DNA from 4 places in the Streptomyces sp. NPDC026377 genome. Region 4 is predicted to be linked to each of the others. Evidence: riboswitches for the same ligand, from Rfam matches in the RefSeq annotation. Region 4 holds a riboswitch; each other region holds the start of a gene.
The links. A riboswitch is a leader RNA that binds a small molecule or an ion and turns the genes downstream of it on or off. The one in region 4 is predicted to bind cyclic di-AMP.

Region 1 (7,024 bases), on a different contig from region 4:
CACGTCATCGCCACGGACGAGATCTGCGAGGACATCCGGCGGGCCAACCCCGACCGGCCCCGGCTGGAGGCGCACCTGCGGATCGCCCGGGCGACCACCGTGCGGACCCGCCGTTTCACCCGGCCGCTGCACGCCCCGACCGTGGCCGGAAATGCCACCGTCGAGGAGCGGAACAGAGCGGCATACGAGGACGCCCTGGAACTCGCCGTCCGCTCCGGACGACAGGCCCTGGCCCACGCCGGCCTCGCCCCCAGCGACATCGACTGCCTGATCACCAGCCACACCACCTCCTGGACCGTGCCGTCCCTCGACATCGGCCTCGTCCGCGCGCTCGGCCTGCGCCCGGACGTGCGCCGCGTCCCCATGGCCACCGTGGGCTGCGCGGGCGGCGCGCACGGCCTGGTCAGGGCGGACCAGGACATCGCCGCCCACCCCGGCTCCCACGTCCTGGTCGTCGTCGCGGAGTGCCTGTCGACGGCCACGTACAACCACACCGACACCAGCCGGGAGTCGATGATCTACAAGGTGCTCTTCGGGGACGGCTCGGGCGCGGTCGTCGTCTCGGGCGCCCCGGCCTGGAGCGGGCCCAGCTTCGTCATCGAGGACACCTTCGAGTACGTCCTGCCCGACAGCCTCGACCGCTACCGGGGCCGCCTCTCGGGGGCCGGGCTCCACTTCGACTCCACGACCGCCGCCACCGCCTCGCTGGGCGACAGCCTCCCGGCGGTGCGCAGCTGGCTCGGCGGCAGCGGCAAGGCCCTGGACTTCGCGGTCGTCCACCCCGGCGGACCCCGGGTGCTCCAGGACGCGGCCGCCGGGTTCGGCCTGGACGGCGACCGCGACAACGGCGCGCTGCGGCACGCCTGGGCGAGCCTGGCCGTCAACGGGAACCTGGGCGGCTCGGCCGTCCTCGACGTGCTGGCCCGCACCTTCGCCCAGGCCCCCGCCGACGGGCAGTCCGGCCTGATCATCGGCTTCGGTCCGGGCTTCGTGCTGGCCGCCTCGCGCGGCCACTGGTCGGCGTGAGCGCGGTGCGGTCCGTAAAGCGGTACGGAGCACCGTCCCGCATGCCGTACAGTTGTGTTTACCGACGCGGGGTGGAGCAGCTCGGTAGCTCGCTGGGCTCATAACCCAGAGGTCGCAGGTTCAAATCCTGTCCCCGCTACTGAAGTCCTTGGGCCCGGCACATGCGAATGTGCCGGGCCTTCGGCATTTCCCCGCCCCGCCGCGCGAGCGCGTGCGCGTACAGTAGTCTCGCGTTTGCTATGCGCGACCATGCGGGCGGACCGCCGCGGGCGGCGACGCGGCGCAGAGCGCCCGCGGTGCCGCTCTTCCTCGCCCTGTGCGCGCTGCTGATGTGTCTCTCCCTGCCGCTCTCGCTGCCCCTGTCGCCCGCCGCGCCCTGGATCTCCGCGCCCTCGCACGCCAAGGGCGGCGTCCCCACCGCCCACGGTGGCCCGGCGGCGGCCCGCCGCCACGCCCGGGGGACCTGTGTGCACGGCCGGGCCGGGCCCCGCCGGTGCCGGGCTCGGCTGATCGCGACCGGCGCCGACCGGCACTGAGGGGCCGCGGAGCGCACCCGGTTGGCGGAGGAGCGTTCGCGGCCGGCGGCCCGGCCCGGCACCCTGGGTGGGGCGCGAGGGAACGGCGGCGCCCCTGCGGACGGGCGGGAGACCACAGGTGCGGCAGCGAACGGACGGCGGCGGCCGGGAGGGCTCCCGGCGTCCGGCCCTCGTGCGCGCCCTGCCCGCGCTGCTGCTGGTCGCCGGGGTCGTCCTCGACGTGACGACCCCGCCCGACCTCACCGCGGCGGCCCTGTTCGCCGCCGCCCCGCTGATCGCCGCCCCCTTCTTCGGCCCGCGCGGCACCGCCGCCGCGGGCGCCTCGGCGGTCGGGGCGGTGCTGTTCACCGAGTACTTCCACGACATCCCCAGCACCGGGGAGGCGGTCAGCGAGCTGTTCACCGTCACCACCGTGGGCGTACTGGCCCTGCTCACCAACGGCATGCTGCGCCGCAGCGGCGAACGCCTGGCCTCGGCACGGGTCATCGCGGAGACCGCCCAGCGCGCCGTCCTGCCGACGCCCGCCGAGCGGATCGGCGGCCTCCAGGTGGCCGCGCGGTACGAGGCGGCGCAGGCGGACGCGTTCATCGGCGGGGACCTCTTCGCCGTCCAGGACACGCCGTACGGGGTGCGCCTGGTCGTCGGGGACGTACGCGGCAAGGGGCTTGAGGCGGTCGAGGCGGTGGCCGTGGTGATCGGGGCGTTCCGGGAGGCGGCCGAGCAGGAGGAGACGCTGGAGGCGGTGGCCGGGCGGCTGGAGCGCGCGCTGACCCGGGAGGGCACCCGGCGCGACGGCCTGGACGCCGTCGAGGGGTTCACCACGGCCGTGCTCGCCGAGATCCCGCGCGACGCCACGGCCGTACGCCTGGTGAACCGGGGCCATCCCGAACCGCTGCTGCTCCACGCCGACGGGGCACTGGACGCGCTCGCCCCCTTTGATCCCGCGCTGCCGCTGGGGATGGCGGAGCTGGGGGTGTGGCCGGACCGGGCGGACACGTACCCCTTCCCGCTCGGGGCGACGCTGCTGTTCTACACCGACGGCCTCTCCGAGGCGCGTTCGGCCCGGCCGCCCGGGGTCTTCTACGACCCGCACGAGCGGCTGCGCGGCCGGATCTTCCCGGGGCCGCAGGAGGTCCTGGACGCGCTCGTCGACGATGTGCGCAGACATACGGGCGGGGGCGCGAGCGACGACATGGCGCTGCTGGCGGTGGGGCGGCCCGGGGCGCGACAGCCGGAGCGGCGGCGGACGATGCCGGTGGTGCCGTGACGGGCCGTGGCCTAACGACGCCCGAGCGCATGCCTTATGACGGAACGTCAGTTACTGTCGCCGGCGATTAGGGGGAACGGCTTGGAATCCGGTCCGCCTGTCTATTAACGTTCGATAACGCAGCGCGGTCGTCCCAGCCGTCGTAGAGGCGGCACCGTGCGCACGCGCCGAATTCCGCAAGGGAACCGGGGAACCACCACCTTGGGGTGAATCGAGCACCTTCGCACCGCCGAAGAGTGCCCGTAGGAGACCTTCCTGCTCCGAACCCTCCCCCGAACTCTCAAGGAGCAGGGGGGGACCCCCACCGCCAACCCGGTAGGCGATAGGAAGGAAAGGAGCACGCCGCCCCGTGGCGTCCAACGAGCCTGCCCTCGGCACCCCGCCGCTTCCCCCCGTCACCCTGTACGGGACCGCGCCCAGCGACACCGAGGTGTGGGAGGAGTGGAACCCCACGGAGGAATCCGTGTCCTCGGTGCGCGGCCGCCACCGCGTGATCAAGCAGCGCGGCGGGCTCGCCCGCAGCTCCACCGTCCTCGGCGTCGGCGTCATCGCGGCCGTCGGCGCGGGAGGCATGGCCACCGCGCAGAGCAAGCCGCCGGTCTCCATATCCCTGCCCGACTCCGTCGCGGACAATCTCCCCGATGTGAAGTCCCTGCCGGGCGTGGGCGCGCTGATCACCGGTATCGCGGGCGACGACAGGCCCGGCGCCGCACCGCAGGCCCAGGCGGACCAGGCCGTCGCGAACGCCCCCCTCACCATGGCGGGCGTCTCCCCGGCCGCGGCCGAACAGGGCGCCACCGGTGCCGGCGAGGCCCTGCGCGCCCGTATCCTCCAGCAGGCCGAGCAGCAGCGCAGCAGCGCCGACGCCGAGGCCAGGGCGGCCGCCGAGAAGGCCGCGGCCCAGCAGGCGGCGGCCGAGGCGAAGGCCGCGCAGAGCGCCGCCCAGCAGAAGGCGGCGGCGGAGAAGAAGGCCGCCGAGGAGGCCGCCGCGAAGAAGGCCGAGCAGGAGCGGCTGGCCGAGCTCGCCAGGAGCTACTCGCTCCCGGTCGCCTCGTACACGATCACCTCCACCTTCGGCGAGGCCGGCTCGATGTGGTCCTCCGGCCACCACACCGGCCTCGACTTCGCCGCCCCCACCGGCACCCCGCTCAAGGCGGTCCACGGCGGCACGGTCAAGTCGGCCGGCTGGTCCGGTTCGTACGGCTACCGCACGGTCGTCGAGCTGGAGGACGGCTCGGAGGTCTGGTACTGCCACCAGTCCTCCATCGCGGTCAGCGCCGGGCAGAAGGTGACGACGGGCGAGACCATCGGCCGCGTCGGCGCCACCGGCAACGTGACGGGTCCGCATCTGCACCTGGAGGTGCACACCCCGGGCGGCTCGGGAGTCGACCCGATGGCGTGGCTGCGGTCGAAGGGCCTGAATCCGTAGGGCGCCCGCCCGGCGACGGGGGGCGCGGAATAGGCGTGCACCGTCAGCCCGTTCACCCCCCATGACCACTCTGCGCCCCCTGGGCTCCTCCGACCTGTCCGTCTTCCCGCTCGCCCTGGGTGGCAACGTCTTCGGCTGGACCGCCGACGAGGCCGCCTCGTTCGCGGTGCTCGACGCGTACACGGAGGCGGGCGGCAACTTCGTGGACACCGCCGACGTCTACTCGGCGTGGGTCCCGGGCAACGAGGGCGGTGAGTCCGAGCGGATCATCGGCAAGTGGCTGGCGGCGCGCGGCAACCGCGAGGACGTCGTCATCGCCACCAAGGGCGGCGCGCACGCCTCCTTCAAGGGCCTCGCGGCCCCCACCATCAAGGCCGCCGCCGAGGAGTCGCTGCGCCGCCTGGGCACCGACTACATCGACCTGTACTACACGCACTTCGACGACGAGTCCGTCCCCGTCGAGGAGATCGTCACCGCCCTCGACCAGCTGGTCAAGGACGGCACGGTGCGTGCGGTGGCCGCCTCCAACATCTCCCCGGAGCGGCTCCAGGACTCGCTGGACTTCTCCGACCGCGAGGGCCTGGCCAAGTACGTCGCCCTCCAGCCGCACTACAACCTGGTCTCGCGCGACACCTACGAGGGCGCCCTCCAGGACACCGCGGGCCGCTCGGGCCTGGCCGCCGTGCCGTACTACTCGCTCGCCTCCGGTTTCCTCACCGGCAAGTACCGCCCCGGCCAGGACGTCGAGAGCGCCCGGGCCGGGAGCGCCGCCCAGCACCTCGGTACCGAGCGGGGCGTGAAGGTGCTGGCCGCGCTCGACCGCGTCGCGCGGGCGCACGGCGTCGAGCCCGCGAGCGTGGCCCTCGCCTGGCTCGCCGCGCAGCCGACCGTGGTCGCCCCGATCGCCTCGGCCCGGACCGTCGAGCAGCTGCCCGCGCTCCTCGCGGTCGCGGACCTGGAGCTCACGGACGCGGAGCTGAGCGAGCTGAAGACCGCCTCGGCGTAGACCTCGTAGATCCCGTAGATCCCATAGGCCCCGTAGACCTCAGCGCCGGTAGGGGTTGTACGGGGAGGGGGCCTGGCCGTAGCCGTACGGGGGCCGGCTGCCGTACGGGGTCCGGGGGTAGCCGTACGGCGGCTGGTTCCCGTACGGACTCTGGTTCCCGTACGGGGCCTGGTGGCCGTACGGGTAGGGCTGCGACGGGATCCAGACGCGGCCCGCCGCGCCCGCCGCGTACAGCAGCGCGGGGCCGGCCACCTCCCGGCGCGCCCACAGGTGGTGCAGCAGCTCCTGCTCGCGGGCCGTGAAGTCCGGCCCGGCCTGGGAGTGGCGGGCCCGTCGGCGCAGGAACGCCAGGGCCGTCGCGAACGCCTCGTACTCCGCGACCGTCCGGGCCGCCCGCTTGCCCCCGAAGGTGCGGTGGGCGAAGTCGCGGGCCATCGAGCGGGCCCGCATCGAGGAGAGCGCGAGCGGTTCGGCCGGGCCCAGCCAGCCCGCCGCCGCGTACGCCGGCAGCTCCGCCGCGACCGTGCGCAGCTCCCGCTGGCGACTCCAGACCGCCAGCCAGGTGAGCAGACCGAAGACCGGCACCATGAACGCGGCGTACACCAGGTAGAAGCCGTACGTCCCGAACGAGGACGAGCCGTTCCACAGCGCGTGCATCCCCATCGCGGACAGCAGGCCGAGCACCGGCAGACAGATCCGGCGCCTGCGGCGGCCCGGGGCCGCGAGCGCCGCGGCCCCGAAGCCTATGCCGGTGCAGACCGTGAAGAGCGGGTGCGCGAACGGCGACATCACGATCCGGACGAAGAACGTCGCCGCCGTCGTCGAGGCGAGCCCGGCGGTATGGCTGACCTGGTCCTCGCCGAAGGCGTTGCCGATGTACAGGATGTTCTCGGTGAAGGCGAAGCCGGTCGCGGTGAAGCCCGCCACGACGACGCCGTCGACTATCCCCTTGAAGTCCCGTCTGCGGAAAAGGAACAGCAGCAGCACGGCCGCCGCCTTGGCGCTCTCCTCGACGACCGGCGCGATCACGGTGGCGCCCAGGTGGTCGGCGGAGGACGGGTCGGCGGTCGCGGTGGCTATCCACTTGGTCGCGAACGAGTTGGCGATGATCGCCACAAGGGCGGCGGCGCACGCCCCCCAGGCGAGGGCGAACAGCAGGTTGCGCCAGGGGCCCGGGTCCACCCGGTCGAGCCAGCGGAACGCGGTGACCAGCAGCGGCACCGGCAGCACGGCGAGCGCGAGCCCCACCAGGAACCCCTCGGTGCCGGTCTGGTCCCGCACGATCGCGAAGATGACCAGACCGCACAGGGCGAGCAGGGTGATCAGCGCGCCGGCCCGCAGCGCCCTGGAGCGCCAGAAGTCGCGCCGCGGCCGGTAGCGCCACTTGGCGCGCTCCGGCACGGCGTCGAACCGGGGCTCGGCGCCGCGCTCCGGGACCGGCTGGAGCGGGCCCGGCGGCTGGCGTTGCGGAAGCGACTCGGACGACACCAGACGACCCTAACGAGGGGTAGGGACAATCCGCGACGGTGCGTGGGGTCGCCGTCAGGCGGAGGGGAGCTCGGCCGCGCGGGTGAAGAGCAGGTCGTGGACCACATGGCCCTTGTCCAGGCCCTGCCCCTCGAAGCGGGTGAGTGGCCGGAACGCGGGCCTGGGCGCGTATCCGCCGTCCGCCTGGGTGTTCTCGAACGCGGGGTGCGCGGTCAGCACCTGAAGCATCTGCTCGGCGTACGGCTCCCAGTCGGTGGCGCAGTGCAGCAGGG
Region 2 (7,024 bases), on a different contig from region 4:
CGCTGACCTGCGTCCCGCTCACCCCCGCCGGCGGCCCCTCCTGGACCTCGGTGTTCGGCACGGAGCTGGCCGCGCTCGGGGAGGAGCGCGAGGACATTGTGGCGATCACCGCCGCGATGCTCCACCCCACCGGGCTCACCGAGTTCGCCGCGCGCTTCCCCGACCGGGTCTGGGACGTCGGGATCGCCGAGCAGCACGCCGCCGCCTCCGCCGCCGGGCTCGCCACCGGTGGCCTGCACCCGGTCGTCGCCGTCTACGCCACCTTCCTCAACAGGGCCTTCGACCAAGTCCTGATGGACGTGGCGCTGCACAAGTGCGGCGTGACGTTCGTCCTCGACCGGGCCGGGATCACCGGCGTCGACGGCGCCTCGCACAACGGCATGTGGGACCTCTCCGTCCTCCAGGTGGTGCCCGGGCTGCGCATCGCCGCCCCGCGCGACGCGGCCCAGCTGCGGGCCCAGCTGCGCGAGGCGGTCGATGTGGACGACGCCCCGACCGTGCTGCGCTTCCCCAAGGAGTCGGTCGGCCCGGACATCGCGGCCCTCGAGCGGATCGGCTCGATGGACGTGCTGCGCCGGGACGAGGACGCCGACGTGCTGCTGGTGGCGGTCGGGGTGCTCGCGCCCGTCTGCCTCCAGGCCGCCGATCTGCTCGCCGGGCGCGGCATCCGGTGCACGGTGGTGGACCCCCGCTGGGTCAAGCCCGTCGACGAGCACCTGGCGCCGCTGGCCGAGCGGCACGCGCTGGTCGCGGTCGTGGAGGACAACTGCCGTACCGGGGGCGTCGGCTGGGCCGTCGCGCAGGCGCTGCGGGACGCCGGGGTGGACACTCCGCTGCGCGCCTTCGGCATCCCCGACCAGTTCCTCGCGCACGCCAAGCGCGCCGAGGTCCTCGCCGACATCGGGCTCACCCCGGTGGAGATCGCGGGACGCATCAGCGCCGCCCTCGCGGCGCGCCAGGACGCCGCCGCTGCGGCCGAGAAGGGACACGACGGATGACCGACGGCGAACCCAAGGGCTTCGACCTGGCCCGGCTCCTCGCCGAACGCGGCGGCGAGCGCTACGAGCTGCACGCCAGGTACCTCAACCACCAGCTGCCGCGCATGCTGCACACCATCGGCTTCGACAAGGTCTACGAGCGGGCCGAGGGCGCGTACTTCTGGGACGCGGAAGGCCGGGACTACCTGGACATGCTCGCCGGGTTCGGGGTGATGGGCCTGGGCCGCCACCACCCCGTGGTGCGCAAGGCGCTCCATGACGTCCTCGACGCCTCGCTCGCCGACCTCACCCGCTTCGACTGCCAGCCGCTGCCCGGCCTGCTCGCCGAGAGGCTGCTCACCCACAGCCCGCACCTGGACCGGGTCTTCTTCGGCAACAGCGGTACGGAGGCGGTGGAGACCGCCCTGAAGTTCGCCCGGTACGCCACCGGCAGGCCCAGGGTCCTGTACTGCTCCCACGCCTTCCACGGGCTGACCACCGGCTCCCTCTCGGTCAACGGCGAGTCCGGCTTCCGCGACGGCTTCGCCCCGCTGCTGCCCGACACGGCCGTCCCCCTCGGTGATCTCGCCGCTCTGGAGAGGGAGCTGAAGCGCGGGGACGTGGCCGCGCTGATCGTCGAGCCCATCCAGGGCAAGGGCGTCCACGAGGCGCCCCCCGGCTATCTGCTCGCCGCCCAGGAGCTGCTGCACCGGCACAAGGCGCTGCTGATCGCGGACGAGGTGCAGACCGGTCTCGGCAGGACCGGCGACTTCTACGCGTACCAGCACGAGCAGGGCGTCGAGCCGGACCTGGTCTGTGTCGCCAAGGCGCTCTCCGGCGGATATGTGCCCGTCGGGGCGACGCTCGGCAAGGACTGGATCTTCAAGAAGGTCTACTCGTCGATGGACCGGGTCCTGGTCCACTCCGCGAGCTTCGGCTCCAACGCCCAGGCGATGGCGGCGGGCCTCGCGGTGCTCGCGGTGATGGAGGACGAGGAGGTCGTCGCCAACGCGCGCGCCACCGGCGAACTCCTGAAGTCCAGACTGGCCGCGCTGGTCGGCCGCTACGAGCTGCTGCACGACGTGCGCGGGCGCGGGCTGATGGTCGGCATCGAGTTCGGCAAGCCCTCCTCGATCCGGCTGCGCGGGCGCTGGACCATGCTCCAGGCCGCCCGCAAGGGCCTGTTCGCCCAGATGGTCGTGGTGCCGCTGCTTCAGAAGCACCGCATCCTCACCCAGGTCTCCGGGGACCACCTGGAGGTGATCAAGCTGATCCCGCCGCTGACCATCGGCGAGCGCGAGGTGGACCGCTTCGTGGAGGCGTTCACGGCCGTGATGGACGACGCGCACGGCGGAGGCGGCCTGATGTGGGACTTCGGGCGCACCCTCGTCAAGCAGGCGGTCGCCAACCGATAAGGGTTTTTGCCTCTGGGGCAAAAAAGTTGCCCCAGAGGCAAGCCGCTGACTGAATGGGGTGCATGAGCACTCCCTCCGCGGGCGCCGGGGAGCCGTCGGACCCCGCGCTCCCCGGTGTCGCCCCGCGCCTGCGCGACCTGCGCCGGCGCCGGGGTCTCACCCTGGAGGCCGCCGCCCCGCGGGCCGGTCTCTCACCGGCGCACCTCTCCCGTCTGGAGACGGGCGCCCGCCAGCCCTCGCTGCCGATGCTGCTCGCGCTCGCCCGCACCTACGGTACGACGGTCTCGGAGCTGCTGGGCGAGATGCCGCCCGAGCGCGAGCCCGTCATCCGGGGTGGCCGGGCCGGGCCCGCCGAGGCCGACGGCTGGACCTACCACCGGGCCGGGCACCCCGGCCGCGCCATGCAGGCCCTGCGCGTCGAGGTCCCGTACGGCACCCAGCGCGAGCTGGTCCGCGTCCACCCGGGCGAGGAGTGGCTGCACGTCCTGTCCGGGCGGCTGCGGCTCACCCTGGGCGACGCCACGCACGAGCTGGACCCGGGCGACAGCGCGCACTTCGACTCGCTCACCCCGCACCGGATCTCCGCCGTCTCACGTGGCGGGGCCGCGTTCCTGTTCGTCCACACCCTGCTCCAGAGCCCCGACCCGCATCCGCACCATCCGCACGGCTGAGAGGTACGACATGTCGCAGAACCAGGGACGGTCCGGCGTCGACACCCGGGAGACGAAGTTCCCCCGGGGTCTCGTGGTCCGGCTGTTCGCCTACTTGGTCGCGGGCCACATCTTCGCGGCCTTCCTCTACCTGCTGTTCACGGTCGGCAAATGAGCCGGCGCGTTCACCGCGCGGCGTCCTCGACCAGCCGCTCGCGCAGCCGCTCACGGGTCTCGGGGGAGAGCCCGAGGCCGTCGGAGAGGTAGCGCTCGGTGGTGCCCCAGGTCTCCTCGATCGTGTCGAAGGCGGCGTGGAGATAGTCGGCGCGGGCGTCGAAGAGCGGGTTGAGCAGCTCCACGACCTCGGTGCTCAGCCCGGCGGGGGAGCTGTCGCTGCGGTGCATCCTGTAACGGCGGTGCGGGTCGTTGGACTTGAGGTAGTCGGCCTCGATGGCGTCGCGCTCGACCCCGACCGCGAGCAGCGCCACCGCGATGGACAGACCCGCGCGGTCCTTGCCCGCCGCACAGTGCATCAGGGCCGGGACGCTGTCCTCGGCGAGCGCGTGCAGCACCCGGCTGTGCTCGGCCGTGCGCTGCCGGATGATCGTGCGGTACGAGTGCGCCATCCGGTCGGCGCCCCGCCCGTCGGAGAGCACCGACCGCAGCTGGGTGAGGTCGCCGTCGCGGACCATCTTCCAGAACTCCGCCCCGTCCGCCGGGTCCGTCAGCGGTATGTTCACGTTGCGCACCCCGGGCAGCTCCACGTCCGGGCCCTCCAGCTTCTGGTCCGCCGCGTTGCGGAAGTCGAAGATGGTGTGCAGGCCGAGCGTGGCGAGGAAGGCCGCGTCCTGCGCGGTCGCGTGGGCGAGGTGGCCGCTGCGGAAGAGCCGTCCGTACCGCAGCCGCCGGCCGTCCACGGTCGGCAGTCCCCCCACGTCACGGAAGTTGCGGACGCCGGACAGCTCGGGCTCGGTCGAAGGGATCTGCGGAGTCTGCTGGGTCACGTTGGCTCCTGATGGGGGTCGAAAGAAAGATCACGCCGCCTCGGTCCCGACGATACGACATGGGTTCCCGGGGCAATCATCTCGACCGCTTGACCGGAATGCGACCCCTTCGCATCCATTGCCCTGCGCGATGTCCCGCCCCGCTGCCGGTGCCACTGCTCGCGCCGGTGCGTATATGCCTATGGATGCGAGTAAACCGGGCAGATCGGGGCGATGGCGAGGGAGAGGGGCGAACGGGGTGAAGGCGGAGGAAGGGATGCGGAACTTTCGTCCTTATTGGGCGATTTGGTGGCTCCTGTCCATCTCCCGCTCGGGAAGGGCGGGTTACCCGTGAGCAGCGTCATATCCGTGACGTTCCGTGGTGGCGGTGCCGGAGGAATTACCCCGTCCGGCCAAGCCTGTTGGGAATGACGGTCCACGCAGGGTGACCGCAATTCCCGCGTGCATTCCCGGCCGGGAATGCCGAAAGGGAATCGGCACTTGTCGTGGCCCGCACGGCTCGCTTACGGTCACCGCAATCCGAGTGGACCGCCGAATCCTGCCACCGCTCGGAATCCGCACCCATCCACGTGTGGCAGGAGCGGGGGACCCAGGTAAGCGCCGTCCGGAATTCCGGCACGGCTCGGGGTGAAGCCGGAGCACCGTGACGCGGTGCCCGGCCGGGCAGCTCCAGCCCGAACCCGACAGCTCACCTCGCAGGCGCCGGAGAGGAATCCGCCATGCCCGCGAAGGGTAAGCACCGCCGTCCCAAGTCCAGCCCGATATCCCGGGGCATGGTCGCCGCCGGTACGGGTGGCGCCGCACTCGCCATCCCCCTGCTCGGCGCCACCGGCGCGCACGCCGCGGTGCAGACCGCCGCCCCCGCCACCGCGCCCCAGCAGGCCGCCCGCACCACCGCGACCGCCGCAGCCGCCGCGCCCCAGGCCGCCCCCACCACGTACAAGGTCAAGAGCGGCGACTGCCTCTCGCGGATCGCCGAGGAGCACCGGCTCGGCAGCTGGCAGCGGCTCTACCGGGACAACCGCGAGGTCGTCGGCTCCGACCCGTCGCTGATCCGCCCGGGCATGAAGCTGGTTCTGGGCGCCAAGGCCAAGACCGGCGCGCCGCACGGCTCCGGCACGGCGAGCACGCACGCGTCCGGCGAGAAGACGTCTTCCCCCGCGCCCCGCACCCCCGCGCCGCGCACCCAGGCGCCGTCCTCGCCCGCCCCCGCCACGAACACCTCCACCAGCGCGGACCAGGGCTCCTCCACCGGCTTCCGCGCGCCGCTCGACAGCGTGAGCATCGGCACCCCGTACCGCATGGCCGGGTCCATGTGGTCCAGCGGCTACCACACGGGCGTCGACTTCGCGGCCGAGACCGGCACCACGGTCAGGGCCGTCGGCGCGGGCACGGTCGTCTCGGCCGGCTGGGGCGGCGCCTACGGCAACCAGGTCGTGATCCGGCACGCCGACGGCATGTACTCCCAGTACGCCCACCTCTCGCAGCTCTCCGTCTCGGCCGGGCAGAGCGTGACCGCGGGCCGGCAGCTCGGACTCTCCGGCGCCACCGGCAACGTCACCGGCCCGCATCTGCACTTCGAGATCCGCACCACGCCCGACTACGGCTCGGACGTCGACCCGATCGCCTACCTCAGGCAGCGGGGCGCGAGCCTCTGACGGCCCGACCGGGGCCCGGGCCGGGCCCGGTCGGACCGGATTCTGTCCGGCGGGCCGGAGGTATTCGGCGTATTCCCGCTGAGGGAAACTGACCGGGTGGTCTATATCACCTACCGTCAACCCCCCCTTACGGTCGCGTAGGTCACACCGGTAAGGGAAAGATATGGTCCCGTGGCAGACGATTCGAGATCATTCAACAGCGGTACGTTCGGGTCGTACACGGCGATCGGCGACAGCTTCACGGAAGGCGTCGGCGACCCCGGCCCGGACGGGGCGTTCGTCGGCTGGGCGGACAGGTTCGCCGTGCTACTGGCAGACCAGCGACCGGAGGGGGCCTTTCGCTACGCCAATCTCGCGGTCCGCGGCAGGCTCCTCGACCAGATCGTCGAGGAGCAGGTGCCGCGGGCCAAGGAGCTCGCGCCCGACCTCGTGACCTTCTGCGCGGGGGGCAACGACATCATCCGGCCGGGCAGCGACCCGGACGACGTGGCCGAGCGCTTCGAGCGCGCCGTCGCGGACCTGAAGAGCACGATCCCGACGGTGATGGTGACCACCGGGTTCGACACGCGCGGGGTGCCGGTCTTCAAGCATCTGCGCGGCAAGGTGGCGACCTACACCGCGCATGTGCGCTCCATCGCGGACCGCTACGGGTGCCCGGTGCTCGACCTGTGGTCGCTGAGGTCCGTGCAGGACAGGCGGGCGTGGGACGGCGACCGGCTGCACCTGTCGCCCGAGGGTCACACCCGGGTCGCGCTGCGAGCCGCCCAGGTGCTCGGGCTCGCGGTGCCGGCCGACCCGGACCAGCCGTGGCCCCCGCAGCCGCCGCGCGGCACCCTGGAGGTGCGGCGCGACGACATCCAGTGGGCGCGCGAGCACCTGGCGCCGTGGATCGGACGACGGCTGCGGGGCGAGAGCTCGGGCGACCATGTGGAGCCCAAGCGTCCCGACCTGCTGCCTCTCTGACGGGTCATCAGCCCCGCTGCCCCTCCGGGGGCCGGGGGCGTCACTGGCGGAACGCCCCGAGTGCGGCGCCCACGGCTCAGCCGTGCAGCAGCTTCCGCTCCGTCTCCGGGTCCAGTCCGACCCGGGGGCGGTCCGGCCGCTGCGGCGCCTCGCCGCCGAGCGACCCGAGCCACGCCCAGGTGTCGGCGACCGTCTCCTCGACGGGGCGGCAGCTCAGCCCCGCGAGCACGGCCTTCCACACGTTCGAGCCGTGCATCGTGTCGTGCAGCTCACCCGGCGGAATCCACACCGGCAGATGGTTCCACGGCTCCACCCCGGCGGCCAGGATCGGCTCCGGGTCCGTCCAGCGCAGCTCCG
Region 3 (7,024 bases), on a different contig from region 4:
GAACAGGCCGATCCGCCCGCGCCGCGGCGGCTCGGGCGCGAGCGAGGCGTTCAGCCGCGTCCCGGGCGCGGTGTTGATGACGCCGAACGCGTTGGGCCCGATCAGCCGCATCCCGTACGACCGCACCTGGCGCAGCAGTTCGCGCTGGCGTTCGCGCCCGGCCGCGCCGCTCTCGGCGTACCCGGCGGACAGCACGACCAGTCCCTGCACCCCGTGCTCGCCGCACTCCGCGACCGCCTCCGGCACCCGTTCGGCCGGGACGGCGACGACGGCGAGGTCGACCGGCTCCCCGAGCTCGCCGAGCGAGCGGACCGCCCGGACGCCGTCGATCTCGGAACCTCCTTCCGGGAGGGCCCGGTTGACCGCGTACACAGGCCCGGTGAACCCCGCCCCCAAGAGGTTGCGCAGCACCGTGCGGCCCACGCCGCCCGGCGCGCGGCCGGTGCCGATCACGGCCACCGAGCCGGGGGCGAGCAGACGCTGCACCGAGCGGGCCTCGGCGCGCTGCTCACGCGCGCGCTGCACCGCCAGCGACTCGGCGGTCGGTTCCAGATCCAGCGTGAGATGGACCGAGCCGTCCTCGAAGGACCGCTTCTGCTGGTAGCCCGCGTCCGTGAACACCTTGATCATCTTGTTGTTGGCGGGCAGCACCTCCGCCGCGAACCGTCTGATCCCCCGCTCGCGCGCGACCTCCGCGATGTGTTCGAGCAGCGCGGAGGCGACCCCGCGCCCCTGGTGGGCGTCCTGGACCAGGAACGCCACCTCCGCCTCGTCGGCCGGCGCCGAGGCGGGCCGCCCCTGGGCGTTGATCCGGTCGTAGCGGACGGTCGCGATGAACTCCCCGCCCACCGTCGCCGCGAGCCCCACCCGGTCCACGTAGTCGTGATGGGTGAAGCGGTGCACGTCCTTGGCGGAGAGCCGGGGGTAGGGCGCGAAGAAGCGGTAGTACTTGGACTCGTCCGACACCTGCTCGTAGAACGAGACGAGCCGCTCCGCGTCGTCGGTCGTGATGGGCCTGATCCGCGCGGTCCCCCCGTCGCGCAGCACGACGTCGGCCTCCCAGTGGGCCGGGTACGCGGGGTCCTGCGTCTTCTCCTGCGGAGCCTGCATACGGGCAGCCTACGGGTCGCGGGGCCGGTTGGGTCGGGTCAAGGTAGGGGGCAAGGTGGAGAGGGCGCCCGGGCCGAGGGGCCGCCGGATCCGGGACCGACGTCGGCACGAGCACCGCGCAGGACATGAGAGACTGGTCTAGACAACCGTGAGAGATCTCGAAGGGCATCACCATGGCTGAGCGCCGCGTCAATGTCGGCTGGGCCGAGGGCCTGCACGCCCGCCCCGCTTCCCTTTTCGTCCGCGCCGCCACGGCCTCCGGCGTCCCCGTGACGATCGCCAAGGCCGACGGCAACCCGGTCAACGCCGCCTCCATGCTCGCGGTGCTCGGCCTGGGCGCGCAGGGCGGCGAGGAGATCGTGCTGGCTTCCGAGGCGGAGGGCGCCGACGCGGCCCTGGACCGTCTGGCGAAGCTGGTCGAGGAAGGTCTCGAGGAGCTCCCCGAGACCGTCTGAGCCGGCCGACCGGTCCGGCTGCCCCGGCCCGGCGGGCGCGATCCCGCCGACTGCGGCCGGCCGGGAACCGGCGCCGCGCCGCCGTCCCGGCGCACCGCGTGTCACCGCACTTCGCGATCGGAGCCGCGGACCCGAATTCCGGGTCTGCGGCTCCTTTCCTTTTCCCATAGGTACTGCTCCGGCTTATGCGCCCGGTAACGCGGACCGGCCGACCCCGCCCGTGCATTCCGCGCCACTTTCGGGCAGCACGAATCCGCCCCGCCGAATCACCCCTTTGTATACGGCGAACCTGTTAAGCACGGGCGCTCGCGGTGTTTACGGCATGTTGCGGGATCCTCACGTCCGCCGGGCGCCGCAGCCGATAGGCGGAAAACGCGCGCTCGGCGTGGCGGGCGGCCAGCATCCTGGCCCGCTCGGCGTCGCCGCGGGCCAGCGCGTCCACCAGCGCCCCGTGCTCCGCCCAGTACTCGGCGGGCAGCGCGGGCTGCTCCGCCACGTACATCCACGCGATCTTGTGCCGCAGCTGGGTGAGCAGCGCGATGAGGCCGGGGCTGCCGGAGGCCTGGGCGAGCGTCTCGTGAAACCAGACGCCCAGGGAGCGCAGATCCTCGCCCTGGGCCCGCCGCACGCGGTCCTGGCCGAGCCTGACCAGGCCGCGCAGCACCTTGAGATGGGCCTCGGTGCGCCGGGCGGCGGCCCGCGACGCGGCCAGCGGCTCCAGCAGGGCGCACAGTTCGAGCAGGTCGGCGGCCTCCTGCTCGGTCGGCTCGGCGACACACGCCCCGGCGTGCCGGCGCGTGGTGACGAACCCCTCGGACTCCAGGGTGCGCAGCGCCTCGCGGACGGGCACGCGGGAGACGCCGTACCGCCGGGCTAGCACTTCCTCGGTGAGCCGGCTGCCGCGTGCGAAGAGCCCCGAGACGATGTCGTCGCGGATTGCCGTGCATACCGATTGCGCGGGAATGCGCATGACCGAACCTCCGCCTTAATCCCCGCGAAACGCGGTCGATCGACGCCTGTTCGGCGACTCTATTCCAGCGTCTGTTAATTCCCGGTGACGTGCCGTATGCCAGGCATATCTTTTGGCCATGGACGGGCGCGCGCGCCGGACGGCACGCCGAAGCCCCCGGCGCGATGCGCTCCGGGGGCTTGCGGTCGGGATGCGGGGACGGCCGGGTCAGACGTTGACGCCGTGCGAGCGCAGATACGCGATCGGGTCGATGTCCGAGCCGTACGCCGGGCCCGTGCGGGCCTCGAAGTGGAGGTGCGGGCCGGTGGTGTTGCCGGTGTTGCCGGAGAGGGCGATCTGCTGGCCCGGCTCGACGCGCTGGCCGACGTACACCCCGATGGACGAGAGGTGGCCGTACTGCGTGTACGTGCCGTCGTTCATCCGGATCACGATGTTGTTGCCGTAGGCGCCGCCCCAGCCCGCCTCGACGACGGTGCCCAGACCGACCGCGTGCACCGGGGTGCCCTCGCCCGCGTGGAAGTCGATGCCGGTGTGGCTGCCGGAGGACCAGATCGAGCCGCCGCTCTTGTAGCCGGTGGAGACGTAACCGCCGTCGATCGGGGCGACGAAGGAGTTGAGGCGCTTGCGCTCGGCCTCGCGGGCGGCGCGCTCCCTGGCCTCGCGCTCCTCCTTGGCCTTCGCCTCGGCCTTGCGCTTCGCCTCGGCGGCGGCGCGGGCCTTGTCGGCGGCGTGCTTCTGGGCGGCGGCCTGGGCGTCGATCCGGTCGGCGAGCGAGTCACCGATCACGATGGCCTGGGTGATGCCGGTGTCCTCGACCGAGGCGGCGGCGGACGCCGAGCTGTCGGCGGCCATGGCCGGGGAGGCGAGGGTGCCCACGACGCCGGCGGTGGCGAGGGTGGCGATGCCCGCTATGTTCGCGCTCTTGCGCGACACGGCGCTGGGCCGGCGGTGCTTCCCGGTGGCACGGGTGAACGCCATGGAGAGGCGGTTCCTTTCCTTCCATCTCGCCTACCGGGTTAGCTGACGGGTTCGGAGCTGGAAGGTCTCCTACGGGCCCCTCCGCGGGCGGAGGCTTCCGATTCACCCCAGGGACTGAGTGGGTCCCCGGCTCCCCTGGCTCGCGCCATTGGGGACTCGGCGATCGCTGTCCGGTGCCGCGGCTGCGACGGGTGGTGACGGACAGCCGGACTGACGCTAGACGGCTGATCTTTCAATCACCAAACAGACACGTCTTTTTGTTGCGCACGCCACATGACAGACAGGCAACCTCCCTAACAAAACGGGCATAAAGGCGGACCCCGGCGGCCACTCGGCCACCGGGGTCCCCATCCGGCCCGTCCGCCCGCCTTCGGCGGACGGCCCAATCAGCCCGCCACGACGGTGACTTCACCGATGCCGAGCGCCTTGACGGGCTCCGCGATCTGTGCCGCGTCCCCGACGAGGACCGTCACCAGACGGTCCACCGGGAAGGCGCTGACGACCGCCGCCGTGGCCTCCACGGTGCCGGTGTCGGCCAGGCGCGCGTACAACCGCGCCTGGAAGTCGTCCGGGAGGTGCTGCTCGACCTGGTCGGCCAGTGTCCCGGCGACGGCGGCGGCCGTCTCGTACTTCAGCGGGGCCACGCCCACCAGGTTCTGCACGGCCGTCTCGCGCTCGGCGTCCGTCAGCCCCTCGGCGGCGAGCTTGCGCAGCACCGTCCACAGGTCGTCCAGGGCCGGGCCGGTGTTGGGCGTGTCCACCGAGCCGCTGATGGCGAGCATGGCGGCGCCGGTGCCCTCGGGGCCGGAGCGCAGCACCTGGCCGTAGGAGCGCACTCCGTAGGTGTAGCCCTTCTCCTCGCGCAGGACGCGGTCCAGACGGGAGGTGAGGGTGCCGCCCAGGCAGTACGTCCCCAGCACCTGGGCGGGCCAGACGCGGTCGTGGCGGTCCGGGCCGATCCGGCCGATCAGGAGCTGGGTCTGGACGGCGCCGGGCCGGTCCACGATGACCACGCGGCCGGTGTCGTCGGCGGTGACCGGGGGCATCGGGCGTTCCTGGGCCGGGGTGCCCGTCCAGGCGCCCAGGGTGTCCGCCAGGACCGCGTCCAGGTCGGTGGCGCCCAGGTCGCCCACGACCACGGCGGTGGCCGCGGCGGGGCGGACGTACGCCTCGTAGAAGGCCCGTACCGCCGCCGCGTCGATCCGCGCCACGCTCTCCTCGGTCCCCTGGCGCGGGCGCGACATGCGCGCGCCGGCCGGGAAGAGCTCCTTGGAGAGCTGCTGGGCGGCGCGGCGCGCGGGGTTGGCCAGCTCGTGCGGGATCTCGTCGAGGCGGTTGCGCACCAGGCGGTCGACCTCGGCGTCGGCGAACGCGGGGGCCCGCAGCGCCTCGGCGAGCAGCCCGAGCGCCTTGGGGAGCCGGGAGACCGGCACCTCCAGGGAGACCCGGACGCCCGGGTGGTCCGCGTGCGCGTCCAGGGTGGCGCCGCAGCGCTCCAGGTCGGCGGCGAACTCCTCGGCGGAGCGCTTGTCGGTGCCCTCGGAGAACGCGCGCGCCATGATGGTGGCGACGCCGTCCAGACCGGCCGGCTCGGCGTCCAGCGGGGCGGCCAGGAAGATCTCGACGGCCACGACCTGCTGGCCGGGGCGGTCGCAGCGCAGCACGGTCAGCCCGTTGGGCAGGGTGGAGCGGTCGGGGGCGGGGAAGGCCCAGGGACGCGCGGTGCCGGCGGTCGGCTGGGGGTGGAACTGCATGGTCACGCCGGTCTCGCTCACTGCTCTGCTCCCTCTGCGTCGGCGTCGGCCGCCTCGTCTGCCTCTGCGGTGGTCGGCTCGTAGACCAGCACCGCCCTGTTGTCCGGGCGCAGGGTGGCCCGGGCCACGTCCCGCACCTCCTCGGCGGTGATGTCGAGGACCCGGTCGACGGCGGTCAGCGCGAGCTGGGGATCGCCGAACAGCACCGCGTACCGGCAGAGTTCGTCGGCGCGGCCCGCGACCGTGCCGAGCCGGTCCAGCCACTCGCGCTCCAGCTGGGCCTGGGCGCGCTCCATCTCCTCGGCCGTGGGGCCCTCTTCGGCGAACCGGGCGAGCTCCTCGTCGACGGCCGACTCGATGTCGGGGACGTCGACGCCGCCGGACGTCTTCACGTCCAGCCAGCCGAGCGAGGGGGCGCCGGCCAGGCGCAGCAGGCCGAATCCGGCCGCCACCGCGCTCTGGTCGCGGCGCACCAGGCGGTTGTGGAGGCGGGAGGACTCGCCGCCGCCGAGGACCGTGAGCGCCAGGTCCGCCGCGTCGCACTCACGGGTGCCGTCGTGCGGCAGCCGGTATGCGGCCATCAGGGCGCGCGCGGGCACGTCCTCGTGGACGACCTCGCGCAGCTGCTCGCCGATCACGCCGGGCAGCGTGCCGTCGCGCGGCGGCTGCTTGCCGTCGTGGGAGGGGATGGAGCCGAAGTACTTCTCGATCCAGGCGAGCGTCTGGGCGGGGTCGATGTCGCCGACCACCGAGAGGACCGCGTTGTTGGGCGCGTAGTACGTACGGAAGAAGGCGCGCGCGTCCTCCAGGGTCGCCGCGTCCAGGTCGGCCATGGAGCCGATCGGCGTGTGGTGGTACGGGTGGCCCTCCGGGTAGGCCAGCGCGGTGAGCTTCTCGAACGCCGTGCCGTAGGGCACGTTGTCGTACCGCTGGCGGCGCTCGTTCTTGACGACGTCGCGCTGGTTCTCCATGGACTCCTCGTCCAGGGCGGAGAGCAGCGAGCCCATGCGGTCGGCCTCCAGCCAGAGCGCGAGCTCCAGCTGGTGGGTGGGCATGGTCTCGAAGTAGTTGGTGCGCTCGAAGCTGGTGGTGCCGTTGAGCGAGCCGCCGGCACCCTGGACCAGTTCGAAATGGCCGTTGCCGTGGACCTGGTGCGAGCCCTGGAACATCAGGTGCTCGAAGAGGTGAGCCAGGCCGGTGCGGCCCTTGACCTCGTGGCGGGAGCCCACGTCGTACCAGAGGCAGACCGCGGCGACCGGGGTCAGGTGGTCCTCGGAGAGCACCACGCGCAGGCCGTTGGCCAGCCGGTGCTCGGTCGCTGTCAGGCCGCCGGAGCCGGCCTGGGCGGTGGCCGTGTGACCCATGGGCATGTACGTCCCTTCGATCGCGGTGAAGAAGTCCTGCCACTGTATGCAAGCGCACCGACACCTGGCGAAGTTCCCGGGTCGCGGTCGGCGTTGTCAGTGGGACGGTCCACAATGGTCGGCGTCAGCAGCAGACCTTGTTGGTGGTCGCTAAGAAGAACACGTTGGTGAAGGAGCCGCAGCCGCGATGGCCCGCCGCAGCACGAAGACCCCGCCGCCGGACGATTTCGAGGAGAAGATCCTCGACATCGACGTCGTGGACGAAATGCAGGGCTCCTTTCTCGAGTACGCCTACTCGGTGATCTACTCGCGGGCCCTGCCGGACGCCCGCGACGGCATGAAGCCGGTCCACCGCCGCATCGTCTACCAGATGAACGAGATGGGCCTGCGCCC
Region 4 (7,024 bases):
GGAAGCCCTGGGTGGCGATGTTCGAGTAGTGGGCGAACACGTCCGGGCCGCCACCCTCCTGCTCGATGAAGCCGAAGCCCTTTTCCGAGTTGAACCACTTCACGGTGCCAGTAGCCATGTCATATCTCCTTCGGGGCATTGCCCTTGGGATCCACACTGTGTGAACCCCGGCGTCGCCGCGATGATTACCCCGTCCGGAAAGCCCCGGAAATACAAAAGTGCCCGGCGGAAGATTGCCCGCCCAGGCACTTGAAGTCTTTGGGAACCACAACTGCAACTGAGATCAACAGTAGCACGGGTCGGCCGCCGCGTACAGCAAATGCCGAACTTTTCAGCCGTACGCCGCAGAATCCCTGATCCGCCGGGGAAAGCACGCCCCACCACGCCCCCAACCCGGCCACCCGGCCCTTTGCTTATGTAAAGCATACTTTCGGGGGTACGGGGAGAGGATGCGGGGCGACTCCCGGAAGGCGCCCCGGCGCGCCCCGCGCCTGTGCCAGAGTGGTGCCGTGCTCCCCGAGGCCCCGCGGTCCCCCGTCCTCACCGCCGACTTCACCTCCCCCGCGCAGTGGGTCGCGGGCCGATCCTGGGCGTATCCGGACGGCGGCCCCGTCAACCCCGGCGACGACAAGCTCGACCATCTGGTCCCCGACGCCGAGTACAGCCGCAGCGGCACGTTCCTGGCGAGGCGCCGCGCCGACGGCGCGTGGAACACGGGGCTGCTGACCACCGAGGGCAGCGACGAGGACTTCATGGTGCGCGCGGGTGACGTCCTGGAGGCCCGGGTCCGGCTGCCCCGCGAGCAGGGGGCCTGGCCGGCGATCTGGACCTGGCGGGACGGCGGCCAGGAGGTCGACGTGTTCGAGTACCACCCCGACAACCCCGACCTCCTGGAACTGACCAACCACGTCCGGGACGCCCACCACTCCCACCGCGACCCCTCCGTCGCGCCCGGCGCGCTCCTCGATCTGCGGGTCGAGTTCGGCGCGCGCTCGGTGACGTGGTGGGTGAACGGCACACCGGTCTTCGCCGACCACAAGGGGGTGGGCCGCCGCTGGCACGCCCACCTCATCGTCAACCTCTCGGTCAGCGCGGGCCGTTTCCACCCGCGTCCCGCTCCCGAGGTCTCGGAGATGTCGTTCGAGGTGCCCGCGCTGCGGGTGTACCGGGAGCCGTCAACCACCGTATGAGAACGGCTTCGTGACACCTCGTCACCCGGTCGACGTCCGACGGCGCCTCAGGCGCGGGCGTCCGTACGGAAGGTGACGTCCTTGCCGGAGAGGGTCGCGGTGAGTCCGTCGGGTGTGGTGGTGACGGAGGTGAGCGCCAGACCGTCCGGGATGCCGTCGAGCCTCACCTCGCGCTCCAGCATCCCCGTGACGATCGTGCGCATCGCCTTGGGCAGACCGTCGTCCACCTTCACGGACCGCAGCTTGAGCGTGCGCCCGTCCGCCATCTCCACGCGGGCACTGGCCCCGACCCCACCGATGAGCGGCAGCGTGGCGGTGGCCGCCACGCGCGGCTCGGCCCCGGTGCTGTCCCGGCTGTAGCCGATGTCGATGCCGAGCGCGCCGGAGAGGTCCCGGTAGGAGACGAAGGCGGTGGCCCTGGCGGAGGCGGCGTGGGCCTCGGAGGCGTCGGAGGAGCGGCGCAGGTGGTCGAGTTCGACGTTCAGCTTGGTGATGGGGAGCCGACCGCCGTCGCGGCCCGCCGGTATGTCCGATGCCTCGATGTCGACGCGGTCGAGGGTGCCCCCGGCCAGCTGGGTCAGTACGGGGAAGCCGTGCACCCGCACCTGGGGTGCGGACGGGAGCCCCTGGGCCTCCTGGAACGCGTCGGCCGTACGGTGTTCCGTCCAGGCCGCGGCGGCACGGTCCCCGGCCACGCCCAGTCCCGCGAGCACGACCACGGCGACGGCGTACTTGCGCCATCCCCGCAGGGCCCGTCCGGCCGCGGCACGCGCCTTCAGCACGGGGCCCCCTCGCCGGGGACGGGGTGCGCGCAGATCCCGCACGCGGCGCGGAAGGCGCTCAGGAGCGGGGCGCGCAGCAGCTCGTCCGGGATGTCCTGACGCGCGGCGACGGTGCTGACCAGGCCGGTCACGGCCAGCTGCGCCCGGATCGTGCCCACCAGGTCGTCCGCGTCGGCGAAGGCGGCCAGGGTCTCCGTGCGGTGGTCGCCCAGATCCCCCATGCCCTCCACTCCGGCGAGCGCCCCGGGCAGCAGCGGCAGCCCCGAGTTGAAGAGCAGGGCGAGCCGCGAGCGGTGGCGCAGGGCCAGATCGACCAGGTCGGCCGAGGCGCGCAGGCGCCGCTCGGGCCCCTGCGGCAGGGCGCCCCAGGTGGCCCGGAGCGCGGCGAACTCGGTCAGCGGACCGATGAGCGTCGCGGCCAGCAGCCGTTCCTTGGAGGGGAAGCGGTGCAGCAGCCCGGTCTTGGAGTAGCCGACCCGGTCCGCGATCTCCTGCACCGAGGTGCCGAGGTAGCCCTGGGCGGTGAAGAGCGCGGCGGCAGCCTCGACGATCTCCGCGTCGAGTTCTGCGCGCGTCGGGCGTGGCATGCGGTCCTCCCCTGAGCCTGGTCACGTCACCGTAACAGACCATCTGGTCCCAGATGGACCAGGTGGTCCGCAGCGGTGGCGTGCGGCCGCAGAGAGGCGTCGATCAGATCAGTACGGGCCGTTCACGTTGTCGATCGAGCCGTACGTCTTCGCCGCGTAGTTGCACGCGGCGACGATGTTGGCGACGGGGTCGTAGCTGTCCGTCGACGTACCGGGCACATGGAAGGCCTGGAAGGTGGGGTCGATGACCTGGAGGAGCCCCTTGGAGGGGGTACCGGCGACGGCGTTGGAGTCCCAGTTGTTGATGGCGAAGGGGTTGCCCGACGACTCGCGCATGACATTGCGGTAGATGCCGTCGTAGGAGCCGGGGATGCCGTGCTGGGCCATGATGTCCAGCGACTGCCGGATCCAGCCGTCCAGGTTGTCGCCGTACGTCTTCGCCACGGCGGCGGTCGCCTGCTGGGGCGGCGTGCCCGTCCGCGCCGAACGGTCGGCCCGGGCCGGGGTGGCGGGGCGGTCGGCGGACGCGGCCTTCGCCTTCTTGCCCACCGCCAGCTGGAGGCCGGGGTGGATCAGCGCCGGGTTGCCACCGATGGCCTGGCGGTTGTCCTGGTAGAGCTTCTTCCAGCCGCCGCTCACGTCGAGGTCCTGGGCGATCTTGGAGAGGGTGTCCCCGGCGACGACGGAGTAGGTCGTCCCGGCCGCCTTCGCCGCGGGGGCCTTCTTCGCCACGATCGGCTGTGCGGACACCGCGCCCTTGGCGGCGACGGCGGGCGCGGCCTTCGGGAGCCCGGCGTGCGGGGCGGCCGAGGGCGCTGCCCCGGCGCTCGTCGCGCCGATCACCGGAATGATGAGCGCGGCGCCGCCCGTGCCCGCGGCGGCGATGCCCCGGGTGAGGGTGCTGGACTTGGGGCGGCGGTGCTTACCCTTTGCAGGCATGGCGAATTCCTCTCCTTCGCCTGCGAGGTGAGCTGTCGGGTTCGGGCGAGAGCTGCCCGGCCGCGCTGCACGCGGCTTCACCCCGAGCCGTTCCGTCATCCGGATCCGGCGACTACCTGGGTCCCCCGCTCCTGCCTTTTCGTGTGTGGGAGGTATCCGGACAGCGGCAGGATTCGGCGGTCCATCCGGATTTGAGCGTGACCGTAATCGAATGGGCCCGACGGAAACAAGAGCTCGAATTCATTCCGACACCGGAGAGAAAGATCCAGCAGGGCCGGGGATACGGGCTCCCTTCTTCCCGTATCCCCAACTCGCCTTCCGGGAAAGGGAATGAGGACGTCATGATCGGCCTGCCCACACGGACCCGGAGTGACTCACTTCACTTCTTCGGGCGTCTTGGGGAGGGATTCCTGGGCGCATCCACCGAGAAAGAACCGGCACCGGCCGCACCCAAAAGAAAGGCTAAGCCCCTTTATCATTCCCAATGAATAGATTGACGACATAAAAGCGAAACAGGCCGTCGGTGGTTCATATCGGACATCTGGGCAGGCCTCGGCGGACCTGGCCGGGCCCGGGCGGCCTCAGACGGGCGTCTCCAGCAGGGCCGCCTCCTCGTCGGTGAGCCGCAGCCCGCCCGCGGCCACGTTCTCCACCAGGTGGTCCGGGTTGCCCGTGCCGGGGATGGCCAGCACGTGCTCGCCCTGCCGGAGTGTCCAGGCGAGGCGGATCTGCGCGGGCGTCGCATGGTGCGCGCGGGCGACCGCGAGGACCGCCTCGCTCTCCCCGGCGCCCGTCTGCCCCGCGCCGCTCTCGCGCCCCTCGCCGGCGATGGCGAAGAACGGGACGAACGCGATGCCCTGCGCGCCGCAGAGCCGCAGCACCTCGTCGGAGCCCGTACGCCTGCTGTCCAGGCCGTACCGGTTCTGCACGCAGACCACGGGCGCGATCGCCTGGGCCTCCGCCAGGTGCTCGGGGCCGACGTTGGAGATGCCCAGGTGGCGGATGAGCCCCGCCTCGCGCAACTCGGCCAGCGCCCCGAAGTGCTCCGCGAGCGAACCGGGCCCGTTCAGGCGCAGGTTGACCACGTCGAGGTGGTCGCGGCCGAGCTGACGCAGATTCTCCTCCACCTGGCCGCGCAGTTGGTCCGGACGGGCCCAGGGCAGCCAGGCGCCGGAGGCGTCGCGTCCCGGACCGACCTTGGTGACGATGACCAGATCGTCCCGGTAGGGCGCGAGCGCCCGGTTGATGAGCTCGTTGGCGGAACGGAGCCGGGAGAAGTAAAAGGCCGCGGTGTCGATGTGGTTGACACCGAGTTCGACCGCGCGCCGCAGCACGCCGAGGGAGCGCTCGCGGTCGCTCGGCGTGCCGAGGTCGAACGCGGCGCTCCCGGTCAGGCGCATCGCGCCGAATCCCAGGCGGTTGACCGACAGGTCACCGAGTTTCCAGGCGCCCGCGGCCGCCGCGTCGATCGTCTCCGTAGTCATGATCGCAGTGTGCCATCCGCACCCATGCGATCGGAACGCCCAACTCCACGGAGTCGACGCACTCCTGGGAAAGGTACGACCGGAGAGCTTTCTTGCCGCCATCACCCTCAACGGGGCGCGTTTTGACTTCGACTACCGCGCCTTTCCCCCTTCCCTTCTCTTCCCTTCACCTTTCCGCACAAGGACGGCCGAACATTCGCGCCGCATCACGTGAATTCACGGCAACGCGGTGAGGCGGTAAGGGGACTGTTTACTCCGCGCGCCACAGCGCGGGGACGTTCGGGGGTTCCCAGCCCGGCTGGGCGGTGTGTGCCTGGAGGCAGACGTACCCGCGACCGCCATAGGCGGCGCGGTCGCCCGAGCGGTAGGCGGTGCCGACGGACCAGGTGGTTCCGGGGGGCGGGCCGGTGGGGGTGGGGGTCGGTGACGGCGACTGGGCCACGTCCAGGACGAAGTCGAACGCCGCCTCCTTCGCGCCGCCCGCGTCCCGTACGGTCATCAGCAGGCGGGCGTCGAAGATCGAGTCGGTGTTGTTGCGCGGCTCGCCGGGGAAGTACAGCTGGGTGGTGAGCACCGGCCGGCCGGGCGCCTGGGCCTTCACATGGATGTGGCGGGTGCGGCCCGGGTAGAGGCCCGGCACGATCGTGGTGAGCTTGAACGCCCCTCGCGCGTCCGTGTACTGGTGCCCACGGAAACGGAAGCCGGTGTTGTCGTAGGCCCCGTTGGTGTCGGCCTGCCAGAAGTCGAGCAGTACGCGACTCAGCGGCAGGCAGGCCCGGCCGAAGACGTATCCGGTGACGGTGAGGCGGGTGCCTGGGGTTCCCGGTTCGAGGAGCGAGGTGCGTTCCGGGGAGTTCGGTTTGAAGTACGGGCCCTCGGTCTGTGCCGGGGTGGGGTGGTCGCCGTCGTCGCACGGCGGGGTGAGCTGAGGGGCGGTGCCGCTGCCTGCGGCGCCTCGGGCCAGGGCGGGCACCCCGGCCAGGGACACGGGCACGGCCACTCCGGCCGCGAGCGCGGCCCGCAGCACGGTCTTGCGGCTGGGCCGGGGGCGCCCGCCGTTGTCCGTGGGGCGGTTCTCGTCACGCCTGGTCACGTCGCTGTCGCCGTCCATGGCTGCTCCTTGGGGGGGAGGGTTGGGGACGGCTACGACGCTAGGCGGACGATCGTGTCCGGGCGATGGACGCGATGCGGTGGTCGTGGTGATAATCCCCGCCGCCGCGCCGGAAGTCACCGGGGCTGGTGCCGGTCTCCCGGCGGAAGAAGCGGCAGAAGTAGGCGGGATCGGTGAACCCGACCCGTCCGCCGACCTGCCGTACCGTCAACTCGGTGTGGAGCAGCAGCCGTTTGGCCTCGTGGGTGCGGGCCTGGCGGATGAGCTCACCGGGAGTGCGGCCGGTGGCCTCCTTCACGGCCTCGGTCAGATACCCCACGGACACCCCGATCCGCTCCGCACACGCCCGTACGGACGACGGCAGGTCGTCGGCCCGCGCCAGCAGGGCGGTGAACCGCCCCGCGACACCGCTCGCGCGGGCGAGGTCGTGACCGACGGGGGGTGCGGGCAGTCGCGCGGCCCGTACGAGCAGGACGTGCAGCAACGCGCGCAGCACTCCGTGGAACCCCTCGGCCCCCGTCCGGTACTCCTCGTACATCTCCCCCACCAGCGAGGAAGCCCAGCCCTCCGCCTCGCGGTCCAGCTCCAGCCAGGGGCGGGGCCCGAGTCCGCGCAGCAGGGCGACGTCGTCGGGGTGGTCGAGCAGGAAGTCCTCGGTGAAGAGGATCACCCATCCCTCGGGCCCGTCCGCGCACTCCCACTGATGGACCTGTCCGGGGGCGATGACGCACAGGTGCGGTGGCCGCAGCGCGAACCGGGCGAGGTCGAGCACATGGGCGCCGGTGCCGCCGGTGATGTGCACGATCTCGTAGAAGGTGTGCCGGTGGGGGAAGTCGGCACGGGACATCGCGCCGATGGTGTCGAAGGTGCCCATGGCGAAGGGCAGCGAGTTGGGCATCGGCACTTCCAGCCGGTGCAAGGGCGGCACCCC

Region 1: it holds a riboswitch for cyclic di-AMP, as region 4 does, so the genes downstream of both, ACZ4MU_RS04080 (M23 family metallopeptidase) here and ACZ4MU_RS28325 (transglycosylase SLT domain-containing protein) in region 4, are expected to answer to the same signal.
Region 2: it holds a riboswitch for cyclic di-AMP, as region 4 does, so the genes downstream of both, ACZ4MU_RS24005 (LysM peptidoglycan-binding domain-containing M23 family metallopeptidase) here and ACZ4MU_RS28325 (transglycosylase SLT domain-containing protein) in region 4, are expected to answer to the same signal.
Region 3: it holds a riboswitch for cyclic di-AMP, as region 4 does, so the genes downstream of both, ACZ4MU_RS25340 (M23 family metallopeptidase) here and ACZ4MU_RS28325 (transglycosylase SLT domain-containing protein) in region 4, are expected to answer to the same signal.

What each region holds. Positions count from the first base shown of each region.
Region 1 is NZ_JBVHPV010000001.1:918,430-925,453, forward strand. It holds gene ACZ4MU_RS04060 (PhlD) at 1-1,026, shown strand, start outside; tRNA gene ACZ4MU_RS04065 (tRNA-Met) at 1,092-1,165, shown strand; gene ACZ4MU_RS04070 (hypothetical protein) at 1,266-1,562, shown strand; gene ACZ4MU_RS04075 (PP2C family protein-serine/threonine phosphatase) at 1,681-2,829, shown strand; cyclic di-AMP (ydaO/yuaA leader) riboswitch at 2,985-3,166, shown strand; gene ACZ4MU_RS04080 (M23 family metallopeptidase) at 3,179-4,258, shown strand; gene ACZ4MU_RS04085 (aldo/keto reductase) at 4,320-5,264, shown strand; gene ACZ4MU_RS04090 (PrsW family glutamic-type intramembrane protease) at 5,304-6,752, opposite strand; gene trmB (tRNA (guanosine(46)-N7)-methyltransferase TrmB) at 6,807-7,024, opposite strand, start outside.
Region 2 is NZ_JBVHPV010000012.1:93,410-100,433, reverse strand. It holds gene dxs (1-deoxy-D-xylulose-5-phosphate synthase) at 1-998, shown strand, start outside; gene ACZ4MU_RS24025 (aspartate aminotransferase family protein) at 995-2,392, shown strand; gene ACZ4MU_RS24020 (helix-turn-helix domain-containing protein) at 2,455-3,063, shown strand; gene ACZ4MU_RS24015 (DUF6126 family protein) at 3,074-3,217, shown strand; gene ACZ4MU_RS24010 (tyrosine-protein phosphatase) at 3,228-4,046, opposite strand; cyclic di-AMP (ydaO/yuaA leader) riboswitch at 4,595-4,761, shown strand; gene ACZ4MU_RS24005 (LysM peptidoglycan-binding domain-containing M23 family metallopeptidase) at 4,766-5,704, shown strand; gene ACZ4MU_RS24000 (SGNH/GDSL hydrolase family protein) at 5,876-6,667, shown strand; gene ACZ4MU_RS23995 (NAD-dependent epimerase/dehydratase family protein) at 6,744-7,024, opposite strand, start outside.
Region 3 is NZ_JBVHPV010000013.1:152,553-159,576, reverse strand. It holds gene ACZ4MU_RS25355 (bifunctional acetate--CoA ligase family protein/GNAT family N-acetyltransferase) at 1-1,110, opposite strand, end outside; gene ACZ4MU_RS25350 (HPr family phosphocarrier protein) at 1,284-1,565, shown strand; gene ACZ4MU_RS25345 (GntR family transcriptional regulator) at 1,858-2,535, opposite strand; gene ACZ4MU_RS25340 (M23 family metallopeptidase) at 2,743-3,513, opposite strand; cyclic di-AMP (ydaO/yuaA leader) riboswitch at 3,526-3,685, opposite strand; gene ACZ4MU_RS25335 (M16 family metallopeptidase) at 3,900-5,267, opposite strand; gene ACZ4MU_RS25330 (M16 family metallopeptidase) at 5,285-6,637, opposite strand; gene ACZ4MU_RS25325 (DNA gyrase/topoisomerase IV subunit A) at 6,819-7,024, shown strand, end outside.
Region 4 is NZ_JBVHPV010000017.1:24,556-31,579, reverse strand. It holds gene ACZ4MU_RS28345 (cold-shock protein) at 1-118, opposite strand, end outside; gene ACZ4MU_RS28340 (LamG domain-containing protein) at 510-1,190, shown strand; gene ACZ4MU_RS28335 (LmeA family phospholipid-binding protein) at 1,238-1,972, opposite strand; gene ACZ4MU_RS28330 (TetR/AcrR family transcriptional regulator) at 1,966-2,559, opposite strand; gene ACZ4MU_RS28325 (transglycosylase SLT domain-containing protein) at 2,668-3,498, opposite strand; cyclic di-AMP (ydaO/yuaA leader) riboswitch at 3,503-3,687, opposite strand; gene ACZ4MU_RS28320 (oxidoreductase) at 4,080-4,982, opposite strand; gene ACZ4MU_RS28315 (dioxygenase family protein) at 5,233-6,093, opposite strand; gene ACZ4MU_RS28310 (helix-turn-helix transcriptional regulator) at 6,134-7,021, opposite strand.